One region of the Uliginosibacterium sp. 31-12 genome, then DNA from elsewhere that is predicted to be linked to it. Evidence: predicted binding sites of a transcription regulator. Region 1 holds the regulator's gene; each other region holds the start of a gene.
What was found. Region 1 encodes LexA, which represses DNA repair genes until DNA is damaged. Its sites were predicted from a motif close to ACTGTATNTANATACAGT; they were not measured.
Positions count from the first base shown of each region.

Region 2: imuA (translesion DNA synthesis-associated protein ImuA) is a predicted target of LexA. The motif match lies at 1,403-1,420, and genes of this name have one in related genera.
Region 3: recA (recombinase RecA) is a predicted target of LexA. The motif match lies at 1,637-1,654, and genes of this name have one in related genera.

Region 1 covers NZ_JAUOOA010000001.1:610,069-614,398, reverse strand. Annotated here, with positions in the region: gene Q3Y64_RS02840 (Ldh family oxidoreductase) at 1-924, shown strand, start outside; gene lexA (transcriptional repressor LexA) at 1,191-1,823, opposite strand; gene Q3Y64_RS02830 (SurA N-terminal domain-containing protein) at 2,005-3,939, opposite strand; tRNA gene Q3Y64_RS02825 (tRNA-Asp) at 3,981-4,057, opposite strand; tRNA gene Q3Y64_RS02820 (tRNA-Val) at 4,092-4,167, opposite strand; gene Q3Y64_RS02815 (HU family DNA-binding protein) at 4,202-4,330, opposite strand, start outside.
Region 2 covers NZ_JAUOOA010000001.1:155,645-159,974, forward strand. Annotated here, with positions in the region: gene Q3Y64_RS00740 (YCF48-related protein) at 1-812, shown strand, start outside; gene Q3Y64_RS00745 (YkgJ family cysteine cluster protein) at 1,010-1,321, opposite strand; gene imuA (translesion DNA synthesis-associated protein ImuA) at 1,477-2,163, shown strand; gene Q3Y64_RS00755 (DNA polymerase Y family protein) at 2,167-3,588, shown strand; gene Q3Y64_RS00760 (error-prone DNA polymerase) at 3,585-4,330, shown strand, end outside.
Region 3 covers NZ_JAUOOA010000006.1:36,039-40,368, reverse strand. Annotated here, with positions in the region: gene Q3Y64_RS12300 (efflux RND transporter permease subunit) at 1-151, opposite strand, end outside; gene Q3Y64_RS12295 (efflux RND transporter periplasmic adaptor subunit) at 148-1,497, opposite strand; gene recA (recombinase RecA) at 1,766-2,785, shown strand; gene recX (recombination regulator RecX) at 2,791-3,255, shown strand; gene lptB (LPS export ABC transporter ATP-binding protein) at 3,236-3,958, shown strand; gene Q3Y64_RS12275 (RNA polymerase factor sigma-54) at 3,993-4,330, shown strand, end outside.

The DNA of each region.
Region 1 (4,330 bases):
TCAATAATGATCGAAGCGGACCTGCATGGAGTTCCTTCTCATGGCGTGCGGATGCTTCCAGGACTGCTCGCCGCGCTTAAAGACGGGCGCGCCACTGCCAAACCGCAGATCAGCCTGAAAACTGGCTTCGCTGCTACTTGCATGATGGATGGTGATAATGGCCCCGGCCGCAGCGTTTCAATCCGCGCAATGGATCAGGCAGTTGAGCGCGCACGCGAATTCGGCATTGGCGCATGCCTCGCCATGCATACAACTCATTGGGGGCGTGCTCATGCTTACGCCTGCCACGCCGCACAAGCCGGCATGATCGGTTTATGCACAACCAATGCCATGCCGACCATGGCCGCCTGGGGAGCCACAAGCAAGATTATTGGCAACAATCCACTTGCCATAGCACTGCCACGCAGCAACGGAGCGGAGCCTCTTGTACTGGATATAGCGATGAGCCAAGCCGCTGTCGGCAAGGTCGGAACTTGGCTACGAGAGGGGCGGGAGCTGCCAGCGGGGTGGGGCCTTGATGCCAATGGACAGCCCAGCACGGACGCGAAAGCGATCCTGTGCGGCGCAGTGTTACCGTTTGGCGGTCATAAAGGTGCAGGTCTGGCGCTGATAATGGAACTCATGACCGCTGCACTGGCTGGCGGAGCTTTCGGCCATGAAATTGTAGAAAAGGATCGCAGCGGCCTCGATCCGAACTCCTGCAAGCTCTTCATCGCAATGAATCCGGATGCGTTTGGAGGGCTTGAAACCCTGCATGTGCGAGTGGACAGCTATCTAAGCTACCTTGGTGAAGCCGCCCGCCCATTTACATGGCCGGGCGAGCGCGGCTGGCAGGAGCGCAAGCACAATCTGCTTGCTGGCGTCCCCTTACACCCGGAAATTTTTGCACAGCTCCAGTCGCTTGGGCTGCGCATAGAAGCTTGATTTCAGCGAGACAAACCCAGACGCCCCTCTTCGTATTGCGCGAGGAGGCCCCAGCTGCGGCCACGTCGGCGTACAACGTCAAGAATCGCCATCGGCTTGATTGACATCCGTACGGCCAATGCAGCCTCCCCAGTGATGGGCTTGCACGCTTGAGCCTGTGCCAGCAAAGGACTGTGAGCAACGACTGAATAGTTGTGTGACGACTTCATTTGCTACAACTCCTTGATTTCCTGAAATTATGGAACACCCAGAAAGGACAAAAACTCTTAAAGACGCGTAAATACATCGCGAATCAAACCAACGGCAAGTCCTTCAATGACCAGTGCTTGGTCCTTGGTATTGATCACGATTGGTTGAAAATCCGGGTTTTCTGCAATCAACTCGACAATGCCGTGCGGGCGACGCTGCAATCGCTTCACTGTCACCTCATCCTCTACCCGAGCCACAACAATCTGACCATCCCGCGCTTCACTGCAGCGATGAACAGCAAGTAAATCTCCTTCCAGAATGCCCGCATTGATCATGGAGAGTCCGCGCACCTGCAATAAGTAGTCAGCTCTTGGAGAGAACATACCGGGATCCACCGGCAAGTGACGCTGGATATGCTCCTGAGCCAGAATGGGCGAGCCTGCCGCGACACGTCCAATCAGAGGCAAGCCTTTCTCCTGCTCCTGCTCAATCGCATCCTGCAGCAGGCGGATACCACGTGCAGAGCCCGACTCCAGCCTGATAGCTCCTTTTTGCGCCAATGCACGCAAATGGCTCTCAGCAGCATTCGGCGACGCAAAGCCAAAAGCCGCAGAAATTTCAACGCGGGTAGGAGGAATGCCGCTCTCGACAATTTTCCCGCGGATAAAATCCAGAATGTCCTGCTGGCGTCGGGTAAGTTCGTTATTCATGTTTGGCTCCTGTGCACAAATGTATTTTTATACAGTACTGTATAAAAAATCAAGTACATTTTTGTGCAGCCAGTGTTTAGCACCTCACACTCACCATCAGGCGCTTAGAACTCTGATCATCAGGCACCAGAAATGAAAAAGCCCGCGCTTATGCGCGGGCTTTTTCATCAACAAAACTTGGTCAGTCTGCCTTCGTTGCTTCACGCGTCTTGACTTGCACTCCTTGGCGATTGCGGATACCGGCAATGTAAGCACGCAAGTCTTCCTGACCCAAAGTCAATGCAAACTGACGCCGCGCCTCCACCAACTCAGCCGGAGCAACTTCCGCCCCTTTATTCACCTTCTCGATACGGTACACCGAGTAGGCATCGCCATGAGCACTGCCTGCGTAAACCGGAAATTTGTCAGTCGAAACCGCAAAAATAGCTTTGCGTGAATCGGCGCTCAACTCGGGGCTTCCACGCTTTACGCTCTTTGCTGATTTCCATCCTCCTGACACGACTTCGCCAGCCTGCAGTTTCTTGAGGGCAACCTCGCCGTCAGCCAAAGCAAGCCTGGAAGCCTCTTCGGCACGCGCCAACTCTTCGGCCTGCGACTTCACTTCATCAAAACTACGTGTCGCAACCGGCTTATGATCCAGAATGCGGGCAGAAATGACCACCCCATTTCCCAGATCAACCGCTTCGGTATTGCGCCGATTCTGCAGGGAGTCAGCCGAAAACAAAGCCGCCTGAAGTTTGGCGTTACGAAGCAGCGGAGGCAACGCCTCACGCGCCAGCCAATCGGTCTGAACCAGTGGCAAAGAGAACTTGTCAGCCACCGGCTTCAACGCATCCGGCTGCTCGTAAACCATGTTCCCGAACTGGTCTGCCAACTCTGCAAAGCGCTGATTACCCATCTGCTTACGCGCCCCGGCCATAGCATCAGCCTTGACTTCGTCATAACTCTTGGCTTTGCCGCCACGACTATCAGTCAGCTGGATGATGTGATAGCCAAACTCAGTTTCCACCAGGCCCGAAATCTCACGCTGCTTCAAAGCAAAGGCAGCATCCTCGAAAGGCTTGACCATTGCGCCGCGACCGAAAAAGCCCAGATCGCCACCCTTTTCGGCAGATCCAGGATCATCTGAAGCACTCTTGGCAAGCTCAGCAAACTTGGCCGGCATCGATTTCACTTGAGCCAGAATGTCTTCCGCTTTCTTGCGCGCGGCAGCCCGAACCTCAGGCTTTGCATCAGCAGGCACCTGGACCAGAATATGGCTGGCACGGCGCTCTTCCGAACCCTCAAATGCCTTCTGGTTTTCGTCGTACCACTTGCGGGCGTCCGCCTCAGTAACATTCAGATTACGCGTAATGCTTTCGAGACTCAGCTGAATGTACTCAAGTCTTACCTGCTCCGGCGTCTGGAAGCGCGCCTGGTTAGCATCGTAGTATTTGCGCGCTGCATCATCAGTCAACTTGACCTTGCTAGCGTAACCCGCAGCATCGAATACCAGCTCAGCCACGCTACGCTCTTCTGCTTCAAGCGCCAGGAAGTACTGCACACTGGGCGCAGGCGCAAATGCACTGTATGCAATCGGAAGCATGAGCTGTTGCTGCGCCATCCCTTCCCGTACTCGCTGCTCAAAGGCGGCTGGCGTTAGACCCATGGCACGCACCCTAGCTTCATACATGGGGAAGGAGAACTGGCCGTTTTCCTGAAACTCGCGCTCGCTCTTGATGTAGCTCTGCACGGCTTCCGCGCTGACCACCAAACGGCTATCAGCGATGCTGCCCTTGAGCGCCGTCTCGTTGATCAGGCGGTCAAGAACTGCTGTCTTGAATGCAGGGCTTTCTACGTAGGCCTTGTCAAACGCTCCACCCAGCTGCTCGCGCAAGGAGTTCTCCTGATCACGCACAGCTTGATCCAACTGGTAGCTCGAAATTTCCACCTTGCCCACCTTTGCGACCGCATCGGCACCCGGGCCGCCATTGCGGAAATAGGCATCAACGCCGAAGAAGGCAAAGGGCAGCGTAATCAGCGCCAGAAAGAGCTGGACAATTTTGGGATTATTACGAACGGCGTCAAACATGATTGATGAGCGACCAGTAAGAAGTTGCAGGATGAAGACCGGCACATATGACAAAGGCGAACCGTGGTTCGCCTTTGTCTTGAATCTGGCGGAGTGGACGGGACTCGAACCCGCGACCCCCGGCGTGACAGGCCGGTATTCTAACCGACTGAACTACCACTCCGCGAAAACCTGAAACACAGCAAGCACCGGATACTTGGTGGGCGCTGACGGGCTCGAACCGCCGACATCCTCCTTGTAAGGGAGGCGCTCTACCAACTGAGCTAAGCGCCCCCAACCGAAGCGCTACCAGCGCTCACTAAGCCGATCAGTTTAAAGCATCTTTCAATGCTTTGCCAGGGCGAAATTTAGGAACTTTTGCTGCCTTGATCTTGATCGCAGCGCCAGTACGGGGGTTACGGCCTGTTCGAGCAGCGCGTTTTCCGACAGAAAATGT
Region 2 (4,330 bases), 450 kb from region 1:
GTGGGCCTCCGGGCAGCCTGATCCGTGCCGAGGGTGATGGCCGCGATTGGCTGTCGGTACTGGCCATCAATAGTGCAGCACGCGGCTCTTTTCAGAAGCTGCTGGCCCATCCACAGGATGGCAGCCTGCTGGCGCTGGCCAGCCCCGGCACGGTGATGCGCTCGGCCGATGGCGGGCGCAGCTGGCAGGCGACGGACGCGCGCACCGAACCACATCTGTACGACGTGGCGGCCTCCGCGCTGGATCGCAGTTGGGTGGCCGTGGGGCGTGCCGGCAGCATCCAGTTCAGCCGCGATGGGGGCCAGCATTGGCAGGCAGGGGACAGTGGGGTGAGCACATCACTCTTTGCCGTGGCTTTCGTGGCCGGCCCGCCGGGGCGTGAGGGCGAAGGTTTTTTCCTCGCCGCAGGCGCCGATGGCCGGCTGTTGCGCTCGGCTGATGCGGGCGTCAGCTGGCAGGCGCTGGCTTCAGTCAGCCCGGCTGCGTTGCGTTACATCCTCCACGATCGTGCCCGTGACCTGCTGATCGTGAGTGGGGATCAGGGCACGCTGTTGCGCTCGGCCGATCGTGGTATCACCTGGACACAAATCCCCAGCGGAACCGATCAGGCCTTGCGCCAGCCTGTGCTGGATCGCAGGGGCGCAATCCATGTGCCGGGGCGGGGCGGCGTGCTCTTGAGCTCGGCGGATGCAGGTCTGGGCTGGCGCCGGATTCCGACTTCGACGGCCGCGCATCTGAAGGGCGTATTCGAATTGCCGGGCGGGGAGGGGCTGCTGGTCTATGGTGACCGACTGCTCCGGATCGAACCCTGAGAGGCTGTTCACGATCTGTAGCGAGAGGCCGTCAGCGGGGTGAAGAGCAGCGCAGGGACCGGAGTTTATGTCGATAAATGAGCGCATGAGCCCCGATCACGGCCTCGCAGTAAGATCATGAACAGCCTCTGAGCGCTGCGGGGCGATCTGTCGTCTCATCCCTGGCGGCATGAAAACGCTGGGGCATGAGCGGGTGCTCAGAAGGGCCCGCGTAGGGGGTGTTCGGTCCTGGGAGGCGTATCCAGATGGGCACGCTCCTCGCGGCAAGCCAGTCCGCCCATTTCGTATTCGCGGCACACATCCGGGCGGCGTTCGTAGATCGTGCACAGCAGCGTGTCGCGGTCGAGCGCCACGCACCAGCCATCCTCCAGCCGGCGCATCACTTCGCCCCCCCATTCGTCTTCATGGGTCAGGTGGCGCGGCACGTTGTCATCGCCCATCAGGATGACTTCGAGCTGGCAACAGCAGGCCCGGCAGGTGGCGCAAGTGATTTCCGGCGTGGCATTCATGGCCGGCATTGTCCCACGCAAGGCGAGTCGCCGCCGCGCTGTGGCGGGTGAAACTCAGAAAGGGCTGGCGCAAGGCTGTTTACTGTATAAAATTACAGTTACTCGTCCTTCGCCTGTCTGCCGCCGCCGTCTTTGTGAGGGCGGGATTTGTCGCCATGTCCATGCCCGTTCCGCTCGATGAAGTCCTGCTGCGCCCCGATGTCTGGCGGGGAGATCGCTTTGCGCCCAACGAGGCCGGCGAAGTGGCCAGCGGCTTCGCAGCGCTGGATGCCGAACTTCCAGGCGGGGGCTGGCCGCGCGGCGCGCTCACCGAGTTGTTGCCAGCGCAGCGTGGCATTGGCGAGCTGGCCCTTCTGCAGCCGGCTTTGCGCAGCTGTGCCGAGGACGCGCCGGTGGCGCTGGTGGCGCCCCCCTGGCTGCCGCATGCTCCGGCCTGGGCGGCGGCGCTGCCGCTGGAGCGCTTGCTGCTGGTGGAGGCAAGCGGGCGCGAGGCCGCCTGGGCCGCCGAGGCCTTGCTGGCCAGTGGTGCGCTGGGGGCCTTGCTGCTGTGGCTGCCGGCGCAGGTCGATGCGCGCAGCCTCCGGCGCCTGCAACTGGCGGCGGAAGGCCATCGCGCGCCGGCCTTCGTTTTCCGCCCGCCGGCGCTGGCGCGCACAGCTTCGCCGGCACCACTGCGCCTGACCCTGAGTGCGGCGCCGCAAGGCTTGCGGGTGGAGTTGCTGAAGCGGCGCGGTCCGCCGTGTAGCAAACCGCTGGTGCTTTCGGTGGCACGACCGGTGGCGCCGCGTCCGGTGCCGCAGGCCGAGCCGATTTCATTGCGGCCGCAACGGGTGCGGGTGTGAGCCATGCTGTGGTTGTGTCTGCGTTTCCCCTGCCTCGCGCTGGAGGTCTTCCCTCCCGAGTCTGAACCTGCCGTGGTGGTGGCGCTGCAGCGGGTACAGGCAGTCAACGAGGCCGCTCAGGCAGCCGGCATCCAGCCCGGTCTGCGTCTCGCCTCGGCACTTGCGCTGGCGCCTGGCCTGCAGGTGCATGAGCGCCAGCCGGCGCGCGAAGCGGCGTGGCTGCATATGCTGGCGTGCTGGAGCGAGGCCTTTACGCCGCAGGTGAGCCTGGCGGCGGAGGATGAATTGCTGCTGGAGATTGGTGGCTGCCTGCGCCTCTTCGGTGGCTTGCCGGCCTTGCGCGAACGGGTACGGGCCGGGCTGGTGGAGCAGGGCAGTTTTGCGCTGCAGGGGCTGGCGCCCACGCCGCTCGCAGCGCAGTGGCTGGCGCGGGCCGGCGTGGAAGCGCCATGCCTTGGCGCCGACGAATTGCCGGCGGCGCTGGGGCCGCTGCCGGTACAGGTCATCGACGGTTTCACGCAGGCGCAGCAGCGTACTTTGGCGGCACTGGGCGTGCGCAGTCTGGGCGATCTGCTGGCCTTGCCGGCGGCGGGTCTGCAGCGTCGTTTCGGTGCGGGTCTGCCGCTGCAACTGGCGCAGGCGCTGGGCGAGCGGCCAGACCCGCGCGAGGCCTTCGTCTTTCCTGAGGTTTTTGCCGAGCGCCTGGAGCTGCCGGCCAAGGTCAGTGAGGCCGCCATGCTGCTGTTCGCCCTGCGTCGCCTGCTCGCCGCACTGGCCGGCTGGCTCGCTGCCCGGGCATCGGGCCTGAGCACTTGCCGGATCCTGCTGGAGCATGAGGATGGGTTGACGGCGAGTGAGCTGGCGCTGAGTTTCGCCGAGCCCACGGCGGATCTGGCGCGTTTCGAGCGGGTGCTGCGCGAGCGGCTGGAGCATTACCGGCTGACGGCGCCGGTGTGGCGCGTGCAGCTGCTGGCGGACGAGGCGCAGCCGCTGGCCGGGCGCAGTCTGGGGCTCTTCGGGCAGGAAGCCGCGCAGGCGCTGGCGCCGGTGATCGAGCGCTTGCGTGCACGTCTGGGGGAGGCGGCCGTGCATGGCCTGGCCTGCGTGGCTGATCACCGCCCGGAATGCGCCAGCCGTGCGGTGCCCGAGGCGCAAGCAGGAGGCTCAGCCGTCGCAGCCGGACTCCGGCCACTGTGGTTGCTGCCGCGCCCGCAGGCGCTGGGCGAGCGCGCCGGGGTGCCGCAGCACGAGGGTGCGATTCTGCGTCTGGCCGGCCCGGAGCGCATCGAAAGCGGCTGGTGGTCTGATGCCGGGCAAGGTGGCGATGTGACGCGGGACTATTTCGTGGCCAGCAATCCGCGTGGCGAGTGGTTGTGGGTGTTCCGCGATGCGCAGGGCTGGTGGCTGCACGGGGTGTTTGCGTGAAGCTGCCGGATTACGCCGAGTTGCACTGCCTGACGAACTTCAGCTTCCTGCGCGGTGCGTCGCATCCGGCCGAGCTGATGGCGCAGGCGCGCGCGCGGGGCTATGCGGCGCTGGCGATCACGGATGAATGTTCGGTGGCTGGCGTGGTGCAGGCCTGGCAGGCGATGCGCGAGCTGCAGGCGGAAGATGCGCGTCTGGCGCGGGAAGCGGCAGAGGCCGGCTTGCCCGCGCCGCCCGTGCTGACTATGCCGAAGCTGATCGTGGGCAGCGAGTTCCGCCTCGCCTGTGGTCTGCGTCTGGTGCTGCTGGCGCAGAACCGCGAGGGCTACGGCAATCTGGGCGCGCTGATCACGCTGGCGCGGCGGCGTGCCGAGAAGGGGGCTTATCACCTGACACGCGGCGATCTGGCTGGGCTGACGCCGCACGGCGCCGTGCCGGATTGCCTTGCGCTGTGGCTGCCGGGCGATTCGCCTGAGGAGGCCGATGCGCGCTGGCTGGCCGGGCGTTTTCCGGGGCGTCTGTGGGTTGCCGCCGAGCTGCTGTGCGGCGCGGATGACGCGGCCCGGCTGGCCCGTTTGCAGACCATTGGCGCGGCCTGTGATCTGCCGCTGGTGGCTACGGGCGATGTGCACATGCATGTGCGCGGGCGCCGTCCGCTGCAGGACACGCTGACCGCGATCCGCCTGCGCAGCACTCTGTTTGAGGCCGGGCTGGCCCTGTTCCCGAACGGCGAACGCCATCT
Region 3 (4,330 bases), on a different contig from region 1:
GGCTGGCGCTGACCTGGATGATCGGCTGGTTGAAGGAGGGCAGGGCTGCGATCGGCAGCTTGAACCAGGCGGCGATACCGCCAATCATCACGGCTAGCCACAGCAGGGTCGTGGCGACCGGACGATGGATGCTCTGCTCGGTGAACTTCATTGCGCAGCCGCCTTGAGTGCCTGACGCTCGCGCCAGCGGGCAAGGATCTCGCGCTTCTGCTCGTCGCTGGCGGTAGCCCAGCGGTCCGGGTCGCGTGGCGTGAACCCGGGGGGTATTTCAACGCCTCCGGCCGTATTGGCGGCAGCTGTGGGCTGGGCTGCGGCCTTGTCGTCCGAGGCTTTCTCGGCGCGCTTGCCTTTGCCTTCCTTGTCCCCCTTCGTTTCCGTGATCTTCACACCGGGGCGCAGGTTTTGGGTGCCTTCCAAGACAACCTTCACGCCCGCCGGAATGCCGGACACGACGGCGCGCTGATCCGCGATGCGCTGCAGTTCAATGTTTTTCGGCTGCACGGTCTGATCGTCCTGCACCACGTACACGAAGCGCCCGTTGGGACCGTTCACCACCGCTTGCGCCGGCAGCACAACGGCATTGTCGAGCTTGCCGGCTTCGAGTTTTACCGACAAGTATTGGCCCGGCCATACCAGTCGATTCTTGTTCTCCAAGCGCCCCTTGATCAGCAAGGTGCCGGAAGCGCGATCTACCGAACTGTCAACGAAGCTCACTTCGCCCTTCAGCACGGCCTGCGCATTGGTGCGCGCGCTGAGCTTGACCGGGCCCTTACGCAGCGCGACGAGCAAGGGGCCCATGTCACGTTCGCTGATCGAGAAGCTCACCCCGATCGGATCCATGCGAGTCAGGCGCACCAGTGCAGTGGCGGTGGAGTTGGAAGTCACGAGGCTGCCGGGGCGTACATTGATCACGCCGGCACGACCATTAAAAGGGGCCACGATGCGGGTATAGGTACGACCGACCCGAGCCTGCTCCAGACTGGCGCGTGCCTGACCCAGATTGGCAAGGGCGGTATCGGTTTTGTTGCGTGCCGTGTCCAGTGCCGAGGGTGAGATGAACTGTTTTTCAGACATTTCCTGAGCGCGCTTCAGATCACGCTCGGCAATTGCCGCCTGTGCTTCGGCACTGGCCACGCCGGCCTCGGCCTTGCCGACGTTGGCATCGTCGTCGCGTGAGTCCATCGAGAACATCAACTGGCCGCGGCGTACCTCCTGGCCTTCCGTGAAATGAATGGCGGTGATCATGCCGTTTTTCTGCGGACGCAGATCCACTTCGTCCAGCGGTACGACGCTGCCTTGCGTCTCGATCACGATCGGCACGTCCTCCACCCGGCTGATGGTGGTTGATACGCTTTGCGGCCTGCCCTGAGCAGATGCGGCGGGCGCAGATACCCCGCTGACGGGAGCCGAGCTTTCTGCCGCTGGCGCAGCCTCCTTGTTCTGACAGGCACTGAGCAGGCAACACGCGGTGAGCAGGGCAAGCGACTTACGAAGCATGGTGGGGTTCCGGGGCTGGGGGCGGTGTATTCATGAGCTGCGGACGCGAATCATCACCTAAGCGGTTAGGGGCGCCAAGTGCCTTAACTTGTTCTCACAAAGCAAGTTTTCGAGCTGTGACTTGTGTCGCAGAAATGATGGTGTATATTTGTACAGTAGTTGGCGCAGTCGGCTCCCGGGCGGAGTCGAGTTGGCATGCGGGGCGGACTTCGGTTTCGTACAGCAAGCTCTGTGCCATAATCCTTCAGACCACTCAGTGAGGACTTTCATGGACGACAACAAGGCCAAGGCACTTGCCGCCGCACTCTCCCAGATCGAGAAGCAGTTCGGCAAGGGTTCCATCATGCGCATGGGTGACGGCAAACTGGAAGAAAACATCCAGGCCGTTTCCACGGGCTCTCTCGGGCTGGACATTGCGCTGGGCATCGGCGGCCTGCCGCGTGGCCGGGTGGTGGAAATCTATGGTCCGGAATCTTCCGGCAAGACCACGCTGACCCTGCAGGTCATTGCCGAAATGCAGAAAATTGGCGGTACGGCCGCCTTCATCGATGCAGAGCATGCCCTGGATGTGCAATACGCAGCAAAGCTTGGCGTCAAGGTCGAGGATCTGCTGATTTCGCAGCCCGACACCGGTGAGCAAGCCCTTGAAATTGCCGACATGCTGGTGCGTTCTGGCGGTATCGATATCGTGGTTATCGACTCGGTCGCCGCGCTTACGCCGAAGGCCGAAATCGAAGGTGAAATGGGCGATCAGTTGCCCGGTCTGCAGGCGCGCCTGATGAGTCAGGCTCTGCGCAAGCTGACGGCCAACATCAAGCGCACCAATACGCTGGTCATCTTCATCAATCAGATCCGCATGAAAATCGGTGTGATGTTCGGCAACCCGGAAACCACCACCGGTGGTAACGCACTCAAGTTCTACGCCTCGGTCCGTCTGGATATTCGCCGCACCGGCACGATCAAGCGTGGCGACGAAGTCGTCGGCTCCGAAACCAAGGTCAAGGTCGTCAAGAACAAGGTAGCGCCTCCCTTCAAGGAAGCCCACTTCGACATTCTTTATAGCGAAGGCATTTCGCGTGAAGGCGAAGTGATCGACATGGGCGTCGATCACAAAATCGTCGACAAGAGCGGTGCCTGGTACGCCTACAACGGCGAGAAGGTCGGCCAGGGCAAGGACAATGCACGTGAATTCCTGCGTGCCAATCCGGCGCTGGCACTCGAGATCGAAAACAAGGTGCGTGCCAGTGTGGGGGTTGCCGTGATGCCTACTGTGGCTGAAGCGGAGTAAGCTGTTTGAAGAAGCCCGCCGCTTCGCTCAGCTCGACAGCCTTGCGTCTGCTCGCCACGCGCGAACATTCGAGGCTGGAGCTGCGGCGCAAGCTGGCGGCAAGAGCCGGCGCCGACGATGATGTCGAAGCCGTGCTGGATCGCATGGCAGAGACAGGTCTGCAGTCTGACGAGCGCTTTGCCGAGAGTTTCGTGAGATCGCGCGCCAGCCGCTTTGGTGCCGCGCGCATCCGTCGTGAGCTGGATGACCGGGGAGTGGATCGCGAGACGGCAGCTGGCGCCATGGGCGAGGCTTTGCAGGAAGATGAACTGATGCGCGCGCGCAGCGTGTGGCAGAAAAAATTCGGGGTGTTGCCGCAGGATCACAGGGAGTGGGCGCGTCAGGCGCGCTTCCTGCAGACCAGAGGGTTTGCGGTCGACATCATCAGGAAACTCTTGAAAGAAACACTGGATGAGTCTGCTCAGGGTTAGCAATCTGCAGAAACGCTACAAGGCACGCACCGTGGTGCACGACGTGTCCTTCGAGGTTGGCAGTGGCGAAGTGGTGGGCTTGCTGGGGCCGAACGGCGCAGGCAAGACCACCTGTTTCTACATGATCGTCGGCCTCGTACGTGCCGATGGCGGCAAGATCCATCTCGATGGAACCGAGCTCACCCATTGGCCGATCCACAAACGGGCGCACCAAGGGCTCTCCTATCTGCCGCAGGAAAACTCGGTGTTCCGCAAACTTACGGTCTCCGAGAACATCATGGCGGTGCTGGAGTTGCAAAAGCTCTCCAGCGCAGACATGGCAAAACGTCTGGATGAGCTGCTGGATGAACTCAACATCGGCCATTTGCGCGAAGCGACCGCTATGTCCTTGTCCGGCGGTGAGCGCCGCCGCGTCGAAATCGCGCGTGCGCTGGCCACCCGTCCGCGTCTGATCCTGCTGGATGAGCCTTTTGCCGGCGTTGATCCGATTGCAGTGATTGATATCCAGAAAATCATCAGTTACCTCAAGGCGCGCGGTATTGGCGTGCTGATTACCGACCATAATGTGCGCGAAACCCTCGGTATTTGCGATCACGCCTACATCATCAATGCGGGTGAGGTGCTGGCTGGCGGCAAACCGGCAGAAATCGTGCAGAATGAACAGGTACGGCAGATTTACCTTGGCGAACACTTCCGCCTCTAGGCTTGGCCGCTCCGCACCTCCCCGTCTGTAAAGAATGAAACCCTCGCTTCAGCTCCGCCTTTCCCAGCAACTTGCGCTCACCCCGCAGTTGCAGCAATCCATCAAGCTGCTTCAGCTGTCCACGCTCGAACTCAATCAGGAGATCGAACGCATCCTGCTCGAAAACCCGATGCTGGAGCGTGAAGGCGGTGACGAAGAAAGTGATGGACCCGTCCCTGTCGAGGCGGGCGAAGCCAGTGTGGCGACGGCGGGTGAGGAATACCGCATCGAATCCTCTGCTTCATCCTCCGGCGATGAGGATTTCGAGTCGCCGAGCGTGACGGACATGCCGGACAACATCGGAGAGGCTTACGACAGCGTTTCGGATGATGA